2 regions of the Pseudomonas cremoricolorata genome follow, and region 2 is predicted to be linked to the other one. Evidence: predicted binding sites of a transcription regulator. Region 2 holds the regulator's gene; the other holds the start of a gene.

What was found. The regulator FliA, encoded in region 2, starts transcription of late flagellar genes. The targets are predictions, from matches to a motif close to CTAAAGTTTNNNNNNNNNNNGCCGNTAA.
Region 1: a site for FliA is predicted at 2,628-2,655, ahead of motA (flagellar motor stator protein MotA). Genes of this name have one in related genera too.

The regions. Positions count from the first base shown of each region.
Region 1 is NZ_CP009455.1:761,238-767,187, forward strand. It holds gene rsgA (small ribosomal subunit biogenesis GTPase RsgA) at 1-577, shown strand, start outside; gene motB (flagellar motor protein MotB) at 656-1,708, opposite strand; gene motA (flagellar motor stator protein MotA) at 1,712-2,563, opposite strand; gene LK03_RS03230 (HDOD domain-containing protein) at 2,694-4,229, shown strand; gene LK03_RS03235 (rhodanese-like domain-containing protein) at 4,272-5,081, shown strand; gene asd (archaetidylserine decarboxylase) at 5,091-5,950, shown strand, end outside.
Region 2 is NZ_CP009455.1:2,829,162-2,835,111, forward strand. It holds gene flhF (flagellar biosynthesis protein FlhF) at 1-1,248, shown strand, start outside; gene fleN (flagellar synthesis regulator FleN) at 1,331-2,173, shown strand; gene LK03_RS12520 (RNA polymerase sigma factor FliA) at 2,170-2,910, shown strand; gene LK03_RS12525 (chemotaxis response regulator CheY) at 3,104-3,478, shown strand; gene LK03_RS12530 (protein phosphatase CheZ) at 3,495-4,283, shown strand; gene LK03_RS12535 (chemotaxis protein CheA) at 4,296-5,950, shown strand, end outside.

The sequences.
Region 1 (5,950 bases), 2.1 Mb from region 2:
GCATGCCGGCATTCGTCCCCTGCTGCTGCTGAACAAGGCCGACCTGATCGACGAAGACAACGGCCCGGCGCTGAACGCCCTGCTCGAGGTCTACCGTGACCTCGGCTACCCGCTGCTGGAAGTCTCGGCGCACCACGGCGACGGCATGCAGCGTTTGCAGGCGATGCTCGCCGGACACATCAGCGTGTTCGTCGGCCAGTCCGGGGTGGGCAAGTCGTCGCTGGTCAACAGCCTGCTGCCACAGGCGCAGACCCGTGTCGGTGACCTCTCCGAGTGGTCCGGGCAAGGCACCCACACCACCACCACCGCGCGGCTGTACCACTTCCCCAACGGCGGCAACCTGATCGACTCCCCCGGAATTCGCGAGTTTGGCCTGGTCCACGTCAGTCGCCATGACGTCGAAGAGGGCTTCATCGAGTTCCGCGACCTGTTCGGCACCTGCCGCTTCCGCGACTGCAAGCACGACCGCGAACCGGGTTGCGCCCTGCTCATGGCCCTTGAAGACGGCCGCATCAAGCCACAGCGCATGCACAGCTACCGGTCGATCATCGCCAGCCTGCCGGAAGACAGCTACTGATCCGTGCGCTGCCTGCAGCACGCATACAAAAACGCCCATGAGTGATTCATGGGCGTTTTTCGTTGCGCACGTTGCGGGCTATTCCTGGGTGTCTTCCATGCGCAGGGTGCCGTCCTCGAAGATGTTCAGCTTCTGGCGCAGCTCGCGATGCTGCATCGGCACTTGCTCGACCGGCCCCGGCGTCGCACCGCTGGGTGCGGTGCCGCTGGCCGGTGTTGCACCCTGCGGGGTGGCACTGGACGGCGGCTGGTCGGCCGGCGCCGCAGGGTTGTGCTGGCTGCCCTGCTCGCCTTCGATGTCGCGCTGAGCTTTTTTGGTCAGCACGACGATGTCGATACGCCGGTTGACCGGGTTGAGCGGGTCTTTACGGTCGAACAACGAGGATGAAGCGTAGCCCACCACACGCGCCACCTGGTCGTCCGGGTAGCCACCGGCCACCAGCGCCCGCCGCGCGGCGTTGGCGCGGTTGGCAGACAGTTCCCAGTTGCCGAAACCGCCGCTGCCGGCGAACGGCTTGGCGTCGGTGTGGCCGCTGACGCTGATCTTGTTCGGCACCGCCTTGATGGTGTCGGCCATGGCCAGCAGGATGTCTTCGAAGTACGGCTGCAAACGCGCGCTGCCCAGATCGAACATGGGCCGGTTCTCGGCATCCATGATCTGGATGCGCAGGCCATCCTGAGTGATCTCGAACAGAATCTGGTCCTTGAACTTCTGCAGTTCAGGGTTCTCGTTGACCTTGTTCTGCAGTTCCTGCAACAGCAACTCCAGGCGCTCGCGCTCGACCTGCTCGGCCATGCTCTCGACCTGGTCCTTGCTCACCTCAGGGGTGACCTGCGGCGTGGTCTCGAATTTCTCTTCCGGATTGATGGTCTTGTCCGGGGCCATCTGCGGCGTCCCGCCCAGGTCGATGACGTAGGGCGTGCCGCTTTCAGCGAAGCCGATAGGGTCCTGGAAATAGCCGGCGATGGCGATCTTCTGTTCCGGGGTCGCGGTGGACAACAGCCACAACACCAGAAAGAACGCCATCATCGCCGTGGCGAAGTCGGCGAAGGCGATCTTCCAGGCGCCGCCGTGGTGGCCGTCGCCGAAGCGCTTGACGCGCTTGACGATGATGGGCTGGTTGTTCTCCATGACTCAGCGACCGCGCACCGCTTGTTCCAGCTCGGCGAAGCTTGGCCGGTGGCCCGGATAAAGCACCTTGCGGCCGAACTCCACCGCCAGCGACGGCGGCATGCCGGAGGCCGAGGCCACCAGCGAGGCCTTGATCGCCTCGTACACGTTGAGCTCTTCCTTGGCGTCGTGCTTGAGGCAGTTGGCCAACGGCCCGAAGAAGCCATAGGCGGCGAGAATACCGAAGAAGGTGCCCACCAGCGCCGCACCGACGTGCATGCCGATGGCCGCCTGGTCGCCATCGCCCAGCGAGGCCATGGTCACCACGATACCCAGTACCGCCGCGACGATACCGAAGCCCGGCATGCCGTCGGCAATGCCGGTCACGGCGTGGGATGGGTGTTCGAGTTCTTCCTTCATGTTCAACAGCTCCATGTCGAACAGCCCCTCCAGCTCATGGGGCGCCATGTTGCCGGTGGACATGATGCGCAGGTAGTCGCAGATGAACGCGGTCATCGCGGCGTCGCCGACGATGGTCGGGTATTTGCTGAAGATCGGGCTGGCGGCGGGGTCTTCGATGTCGGCCTCGATGGCCATCATGCCCTCGCGACGGCTCTTGTTGAGGATCTCGTAGACCAGGCCGAGCACTTCAAGATAGAAGGCGTGGTTGAAGCGCGAGCCGAACATCTTCAGCGACTTCTTGAACACATGCATGGTCATGTGGCCGGGGTTGGCCTGAATGAATGCGCCCAGCGCAGCGCCACCGATAATGAGCACTTCGAATGGCTGAATCAGTGCCGCGATCTTGCCATGGGAGAGCACGTAACCGCCGAGCACGCTGGCGAATACGATGATGATGCCGATAATTTTAGCCATAAGTTCAACGCATTAGCGGATGTGATCAAGGACCGGGAGGGGTGCTCTGAAACTCTTCTTCTACTTATCGGCAGAACTGCGCCAGACTATAGGCACTCCTAGCGAAAAGCCAGTTCGGACTGATGTCAAAATGCCAAGTGAAACCAAGGTGCCCGCTCAGATTCCCTCGACGCTAGAGGCCTGGGTCAAGCTGCTCGATGGCGTCCGCGTCCCGGTGCCCAAGGACAGTCACGACCGCGTGTTGTCGGCCATCAACGACAGCCGCCGCTCGATGCGTGACATCGCCGAACTGATGCAAGGCAGCCCCGCCCTGGTGCTGTCGGTGATGCGTGAGGCCAACCATTCGGCCAATGCCAGCCAGGCCGAGCCGGCTGAAAGCCTGGAGGTGGCGCTCAACCGCCTGGGCCTGGGTCGCTGCGCGCAATTGCTCGGGCGCCTGCCCGCGCTACCCAGGGATGACATGCCGCCGGTGCTCAACCAGTTCGTGCAGATCAGCCAGCACGCCAGCCAGCAGGCCAGCGGTCTGTTCGCCAGCCGCCTGGCGCGTCTGTGGCAGGAAATCCACTGGGGCAGCCTGTTGTTCCTTTCCCCTTTGTGGCCTTTGGCGCTGGTCTATCCGGCGCTGCTCGATGCCTGGGAGCTGCGAGTGATTCACAAGGGCGAGGTGGCCGCCGAGGTCGAGCACGAGCTGTTCGGCGTGCGCATTCTGGAGCTGTGCCGCGCCGTGGCCGAGCACTGGCGCCTCCCGGAGTGGGTGACCCAAGGCTATCGCCTGCTGCTCGAAGAACGCGATCTGCTGGCGCAGGTGCTGACCATCGCCCGCGCCCAGGACCCGCTGGAGCAACAGCACCGCCTGGACGCCGAGGCTGGATTGCGGCGCTGGTTCAATCAGCCGGCCAATACCGTATTGCTGGCCAACAATCTGGCCCTCGCGGCACAGGTCGGCTGGGACAACCCGCACCTGTTGCGCTGGCAGTTACTCACGGCGTTGTATCTGCAAACCTCGCTGGAAGACGTGCAGAATCAGGTTCACCAACAGGCCGCGCAAAGCGCCCGGCGCCATGCCCGCGCCGGCCTGTTCCACCCGGCCGAAGCGTTACTCTGGCCTTGGCAGCACCGCCGTCAGCATCCCGATATGCAGGCGCCTTCCCCACCGGCTGCTGACGAGCTGGAACGCTGGCGTGAACTGTGTGGCGACCTGCTGGCGCAACCAAGCCGCTTCAGCAATGCCGTGCACCTCTCGACCCAGGCCCGCGAGGCCCTCACCGCCTGCGGTTTTACCCGTGTGATGCTGCTCTCGGTCGACCGCGTCAACGAATGCCTGCGCGTGCAGCAGACTGCCGGGCTGCCCAGGGAGGCCATGGCGCTGAGTCTGCCCACCGTCGGCAATCGGTTGTTCGAGCGCCTGCTCAATCAGGCCGCGCAATTGCGCCTGACGCCCGACAACCATCGCCAGTTCAGCGCGCTGATGCCTGTACCGCTGCGCGCCATGCTGCGCAGCGAGCATTTGCTGATCCGCTCGCTGGCAGTGAACAATCAGGTGCTGATGGTGCTGCTGGCCGACCAGAACGCGCGCCCGCTGGCCGATCTGAGTGTCCAGGCGTTCGGCAAAACGGCGCAATGCATCGAACGCGCTCTGGCCACGTTCGGTAACCGCAGCGCCTGATGCTTGCGCTACACTGGCCGCTATTTTTTCCGGAGACCGTAGATGACTGACTTTTCCGGCTTGCCGCTGGTCATCGAGGCCGCGGACCTGCTGCCGCGCCTCGATTGCCCGCAGTTGATCCTGGTCGACCTGACCAGCGCCAATCGGTACGCCAGCGGGCATATTCCCGGCGCACGCTGGATCGACGGCAAACGCACCCAACTCGGCCAGCCGCCTGCGCCGGGCCTGCTGCCAGCCATGTCCGACCTGCAGCGACTGTTCAGTGAGCTCGGTCACCGTGACGATGCGGTCTACGTGGTCTACGACGACGAAGGCGGCGCCTGGTCGGGGCGTTTCATCTGGCTGCTCGACGTCATCGGTCATCGCCACTATCACTATCTCAACGGCGGCATCCAGGCCTGGCCTGCCGATACCCTCAGCACCGAGGTGCCGGCCAGCGCCAACACCCCGGTGACCTTGCAGTTGCACACTGAACCCACCGCCACCCGCGAATACCTGCAAAGCCGCCTGGGCGCCGACGACCTGGCGATCTGGGACGCCCGCGCGCCCGAGGAATTCAACGGCAGCAAGGTGCTCGCCGCCCGCGGCGGACACATCCCCGGTGCAATCAATCTGGAATGGATCGCCGGCATCGACAGCAATGATCAGTTGCGTATTCGCGCCGATATCGCCGAGGTGTTGCAGGGCCTGGGCATCACCCCTGACAAGGAAGTGATCACCCACTGCCAGAGTCATCGCCGTTCCGGCTTCACTTACCTGGTGGCCAAGTCCCTCGGTTATCCACGGGTCAAGGCCTATGCCGGTTCGTGGGGCGAATGGGGCAATCACCCGGACACGCCTGTAGACGTTTAAGGAAACCCAATGAAATCCCGCTTGTTCATCCTCAGCCAGTACCTGCTGCCCCACCACCTGCTCTCGCGCCTGGCCGGCTGCGTGGCCGAGTGCCGGGTGCGCTGGTTCAAGAATGCCTTCACTGCCTGGTTCGCCAAGCGCTATCAGGTGAACATGTCCGAGGCGTTGGTCGAAGACCTTACCGCCTACGAGCACTTCAACGCCTTCTTCACCCGTGCCCTGAAAGCCGACGCACGTCCGCTCGACACCACGGCAGACGCCATTCTCTGCCCGGCCGATGGTGCCGTGAGCCAGGTCGGCCAGATCGAGCACGGCCGTATCTTCCAGGCCAAGGGCCACAGTTTCAGCGCCCAGGAACTGCTGGGCGGCGACCCGGCCCTGGCGGCACCGTTCATGGGGGGCGAGTTCGCCACCGTGTACCTCTCGCCGAAGGACTACCACCGCGTGCACATGCCGCTGGCCGGTACCCTGCGGGAGATGGTCTACGTGCCCGGTCAGCTGTTCTCGGTCAACCAGACCACTGCGGAAAACGTACCGGAACTGTTCGCCCGCAACGAGCGCGTGGTGTGCATCTTCGACACCGAGCGCGGGCCGATGGCCATGGTGCTGGTGGGCGCGATGATCGTCGCCTCGGTGGAAACCGTGTGGGCCGGCCTGGTTACCCCGCCCAAGCGCGAACTCAAGAGCGTGCGCTACGACGAAGCCAGCCGCGCGCCGATCCACCTGGAAAAAGGCGCCGAAATGGGTCGCTTCAAGCTGGGTTCGACGGTGGTGGTGCTGTTCGGCCCCGACCAGATGAAATGGGGCGACGTCGGCGCCGGCTCGGCCGTGCGCATGGGCCAGTTGCTGGCCATGCCTGCCCAGGCCGC
Region 2 (5,950 bases):
CTGGGCGCTGATGCGGCCATCATCGGCAACCGGCGCATTGCCGGCGGCGTCGAACTCACTGCCGCGCTCGACTACAAACCCTCGGCGCTGGCGCCGCGGGTGCCCAACGTCGCCCTCGAAGAAGAGCTGCGCAAGACCCAGTCGCGCATCGTCACCGCCCAGGCCGAGCTGTCCAGCCGCAACGACACCGATGAAGGCAACCGCCAGCTGTTCGCGGGGCTGTCGCTGACCGCCTCCGAGCCACTGGTCGAGCCGCACACCGAGGCCCCGGCCAGCGCCCCGGCAGCAGCCCCTGCGGCGGTCGATCCGCGCCTGTTCGATGCCATGCGCGCCGAGCTGTCGGGCCTGCGGGAGCTGCTCGAAGTGCAGCTCGGTTCGCTGGCCTGGTCGCAGTTGCAGGGCAGCAAGCCGCAACAGGCCAACGCCTGGCGTCGCCTGCAACGCATTGGCCTGAGCGGCGCCCTGGCCCACGAACTGCTGGGCATGACCGCCGAGATCGACGATCCGCGGCACGCCTGGCGCATGGTCCTGGCGCACCTGGCACGGCGCATCGATGTGCCGGATGTCGAGCCGATCGAACAGGGCGGCGTCATCGCCCTGGTGGGGCCGGCGGGCATGGGCAAGACCACCACCCTGGCCAAGCTGGCGGCGCGCTACGTGCTCAAGTACGGTTCCAGCAGCCTGGCGCTGGTGAGCATGGACAGTTTCCGTATCGGTGCCCAGGAGCAACTGAAAACTCTGGGCCGCATCCTCAACGTGCCGGTGACCTACGTCGACCCCGGCGAGTCGCTGGCCCAGGCGCTCGAGCCGCTGCTGCGCAAGCGTGTGGTGCTGATCGATACCGCCGGCCTGCAAGCCAGTGATCCGGCGCTGCGCATGCAGCTCGACACCCTGGCCGGGCGCGGCATCGCCTCGAAGAATTATCTGGTCCTGGCCACCACCAGCCAGAAACAGGTGCTGTCGGCGGCCTATCACAGCTACAAGCGCTGTGGCCTGGCCGGCTGCATCCTGAGCAAGCTCGATGAAACCGCCAGCCTGGGCGAAGTGCTCAGCCTGGCCATCGGTCACCAGTTGCCGATTGCCTATCTCACCGATGGGCCGCGTATTCCCGATGACCTGCACCTGCCGCGCAAACACCAGCTGGTGAGCCGTGCGGTCAGCGTGCAGATGCAGGACGAGCCCAGCGAAGAGGCCATGGCCGACATGTTCGCTGATCTCTATCACCATCCCGGGAAGCGGGTGGGTTGAGCGGTGTGCTGCGAAAAGTACCTACAGAACGGGGCGGGCGGTTTGCTCCACATGTGGCATGGGTCCAAGCGAGACAAGGTAAATAACAGACATGGGTAGCATGCATCCCGTACAGGTAATCGCCGTCACCGGCGGTAAAGGCGGCGTCGGCAAGACCAACGTTTCAGTCAACTTGTCTCTGGCGCTGGCCGAACTCGGGCGCAGAGTCATGCTGCTCGATGCCGACCTGGGTCTGGCCAACGTCGACGTGCTGCTCGGTCTGACCCCCAAGCGCACCCTGGCCGACGTCATCGAAGGCCGCTGCGAGCTGCGCGACGTGCTGTTGCAGGGGCCAGGCGGCGTACGCATCGTCCCGGCCGCCTCCGGCACGCAGACCATGGTGCACTTGCAACCGGCTCAGCATGCCGGGCTGATCCAGGCGTTCAGCGAAATCGGTGACAACCTCGACGTGCTGGTCATCGATACCGCCGCCGGTATCGGCGACTCGGTGGTCAGCTTCGTCCGCGCCGCCCAGGAAGTGCTGCTGGTGGTCTGCGATGAGCCCACCTCGATCACCGATGCCTATGCGCTGATCAAGCTGCTCAACCGCGATTACGGCATGAACCGCTTCCGCGTGCTGGCGAACATGGCCCAGAGCCCGCAGGAAGGGCGCAACCTGTTCGCCAAGCTGACCAAGGTTACCGATCGCTTCCTCGATGTGGCGCTGCAATACGTCGGTGCCGTGCCCTACGACGAATGCGTACGCAAGGCGGTGCAGAAGCAGCGCGCCGTGTACGAAGCCTTCCCGCGCTCCAAGTGCGCGCTGGCCTTCCGGGCCATCGCGCAGAAGGTCGACAGCTGGCCGCTGCCGGCCAACCCGCGCGGCCACCTGGAATTCTTTGTCGAGCGCCTGGTGCAACCCACCAGCGCAGGGCCGGTGCTATGAGCGCGAGCGGGTTCAAGATGTACAGCCGAGCGTCCAAGGATGCGCAGTACGAACTGATCGAGCGCTACGCGCCGTTGGTCAAGCGTATCGCCTATCACCTGCTGGCGCGCCTGCCGGCCAACGTGCAGGTCGAAGACCTGATCCAGGCCGGCATGATCGGCCTGCTGGAAGTGGCTAACAAGTATGACGCCAGCAAGGGTGCCAGCTTCGAGACCTACGCTGGCATTCGCATCCGCGGCGCCATGCTCGATGAGGTGCGCAAGGGCGACTGGGCACCGCGTTCGGTACACCGCAATACCCGTATGGTCAGCGACGCCATGCGCACAGTGGAAGCCAGAACTGGACGTGACGCTAAAGATCACGAGGTTGCTGCCGAACTCAAGATGGGGCTGGACGATTATTACGGCATTCTCAACGATACCTTGGGCAGTCGTCTGTTCAGTTTCGACGACCTGCTGCAGGACGGTGAGCACGAGGGGCTGCACGAGGATGGCGCCAGCGGCCAACTGGAGCCGGGCCGCGATCTGGAGGAGGAACGCTTCCAGAGCGCCCTGACCGAGGCCATCGCCAACCTGCCGGAGCGTGAGCGCCTGGTGCTGGCGCTGTACTACGACGAAGAGCTGAACCTCAAGGAAATCGGCGAGGTGCTGGGGGTCAGCGAGTCGCGCGTCAGCCAGTTGCACAGCCAGTGCGCCGCGCGCCTGCGCAGTCGCCTTGGGGAATGGCGCGCGCGGTAGCGCGCGCAAGCTGCGAGCTACAAGCTGCAAGCTGCAAGTGAGCGTTCCGCGCAGCCCCTGTGACACCGTGCAGTTCAGGCGAAACCGGTTCGCTTGCCGCTTGCCGCTCACAACTTGCCGCTGGAAATTTGGGGGCGCGCTCGGCGCCGAGCGCGTGATGAGACTGTTTGGAGATGGTTAATTGAACAAAGACATGAAAATCCTCATCGTTGACGATTTCTCGACGATGCGGCGGATCATCAAGAACCTGTTGCGTGATCTGGGCTTCACCAACACCGATGAAGCCGACGATGGCACCACGGCGCTGCCGATGCTGGAAAAAGGCCACTACGACTTCCTGGTGACCGACTGGAACATGCCGGGCATGTCCGGCATCGACCTGCTGCGCAAGGTGCGCGCCGACGAGCGCCTGAAAAGCCTGCCGGTACTGATGGTCACCGCCGAAGCCAAGCGCGATCAGATCATCGAAGCGGCCCAGGCCGGTGTGAACGGCTATGTGGTCAAGCCTTTCACCGCCCAAGTGCTGAAAGAAAAGATCGAAAAGATCTTCGAGCGCGTGAATGGCTGAGTCGCCGGAGGGCGCAATGCAATCTATCGATACCTCTCTGGGTGAGTTCGAAGGCACCCTGAAAAAACATGCCCGGGAACTGGTGGACAGCCTCGAGCGCGGCCACTTCGGCGACGCCGTGCAGCTGATTCACCAGCTCAACCAGACCCGCGATCGCGGCCTGTATCACGAGGTCGGCAAGCTGACCCGCGAGTTGCACAGCGCCATCGTCAGTTTCCAGATCGACCCGCGCATGCCGCAGGCCGAGGAAGTCTCGCAGATCACCGACGCCACCGAGCGTCTGAGCTACGTGGTCAAGCTCACGGAAAACGCTGCCAACCGCACCATGGATCTGGTCGAGGAAAGCACCCCGGTGCTCAACGGCCTGAGCGACGAAGCCAAGGCCCTGAGCCACGACTGGCAGCGCTTCATGCGCAAGGAAGTCTCGGCCAGCGAGTTTCGTGACCTGGCCAAGCGTGTCGACGGTTTTCTGACGCACAGCGCCGAAGGCAACCGCAAGGTCTCCGGCCATCTCAATGACATTCTACTGGCCCAGGACTACCAGGACCTGACCGGCCAGGTGATCAAACGCGTCACCGCGCTGGTGACCGAGGTCGAAAGCAACCTGCTCAAATTGGTGTTGATGGCCAGTCAGGTCGATCGCTTCGCCGGCATCGAACATGACCATCAGCAGCTGCGCGATGAAAAAGATCATGAAAAACATCCCGCCCGAGGTGAAGGTCCGCAGATTCATGCCGATAAGCGTGAGGACGTCGTGTCCGGTCAGGACGATGTAGACGATTTGCTATCCAGCCTTGGTTTTTAAGGAGCACGTTCAATGAGCTTCGGCGCCGATGAAGAAATCCTCCAGGATTTCCTGGTAGAAGCCGGCGAAATTCTCGAGCTGTTGTCCGAGCAGTTGGTCGAGCTGGAAAGCCGACCCGACGATGCGGACCTGCTCAATGCGATCTTTCGCGGGTTTCACACGGTAAAGGGGGGCGCCGGCTTCCTTCAGCTCAATGAGCTGGTGGAGTGTTGTCACATCGCCGAGAACGTGTTCGACATTCTGCGCAAGGGCGAACGGCGCGTCGATTCCGAGCTGATGGATGTGGTCCTGGAAGCTCTGGACACGGTCAACAGCATGTTCGGGCAGGTCCGCGAGCGCAGCGAAGTCACCCCGGCCACCCCGGAGCTGCTCGCTGCCTTGTCGCGCCTGGCTGAACCTGCCAGTGCCGAGCAACCGGTTCCAGCGCCAGCTGCCGCAGCACCTGCCGCTGCAGCCCCTGCACCTGAACCGGTGGCGCCGGCAGCGGTAGAGGCACGCGCCGCTGACGCGGACATTACCGACGATGAGTTCGAGCAACTGCTCGACTCGCTGGATGCGGTGAAAGCCGAGGCCGCTGCCGCCGAACGGGCGCCTGCTGCGGCGCTCAGCGTTCCTGCCGGCGGCGAGGGTGACGAGATCACCGACGCCGAGTTCGAGTCGCTGCTCGACCAACTGCACGGCAAAGGCCAGTTCTCGGCGCAGGCGGTTGCCGCTGCGCCTGAGGCGGCGCCCGCGGCTGGCGCCAGCGACGACATCACCGATGACGAGTTCGAAGCGCTGCTCGATCAACTGCACGGCAAGGGCACCTTCACCGCCGATGCGCTGCCAGGGGTGAGCGCGGCGTCGAACGCCGGCGCCGCCGTGGTCGATGCGCCGACACCGGCGCTCGGTGGCGCGAGCGAAGAGCACATCACCGAACACGAATTCGAAGCGCTGCTCGATCAGTTGCACGGCAAGGGCCAGTTCTCGGCCACCGCCAGCGCCGCGCCGGTTAGCGCAGCACCCGCAGCCGCAGCACCCGCGAGCACGCCCAGTGCAACCGCCGCCAAGCCCGCCGCCGCGCCGGCGCGCAGCCCTGCGCCTGCCGCCCGTGGCGGCGCAGCTCCGGCAGAGAAACATGCCAGCGAAGCGGAAACCACCGTGCGCGTCGATACCGCCCGGCTGGACGAGATCATGAACATGGTCGGCGAGCTGGTGCTGGTGCGTAACCGTTTGGTGCGCCTGGGCCTGAACAGCGGCGATGAGGCCATGTCCAAGGCCGTGTCCAACCTCGATGTGGTCACCGCCGACTTGCAGACCGCAGTGATGAAAACCCGCATGCAGCCGATCAAGAAGGTCTTCGGGCGCTTCCCGCGGCTGGTGCGTGACCTGGCTCGGCAGTTGAAGAAGGACATCAACCTGGAGTTGGTCGGTGAAGAGACCGACCTCGACAAGAACCTCGTCGAGGCCCTGGCCGACCCGCTGGTGCACTTGGTGCGCAACGCCGTCGATCACGGCATCGAAATGCCCGAAGAGCGCGAAGCCTCCGGCAAGGTGCGTACCGGGCGGGTGGTGCTGTCGGCCGAGCAGGAGGGCGACCACATCCTGCTGTCGATCTCCGATGACGGCAAGGGCATGGACCCCAACGTGCTGCGCGCCAAGGCCGTGGAAAAGGGCCTGATGGACAA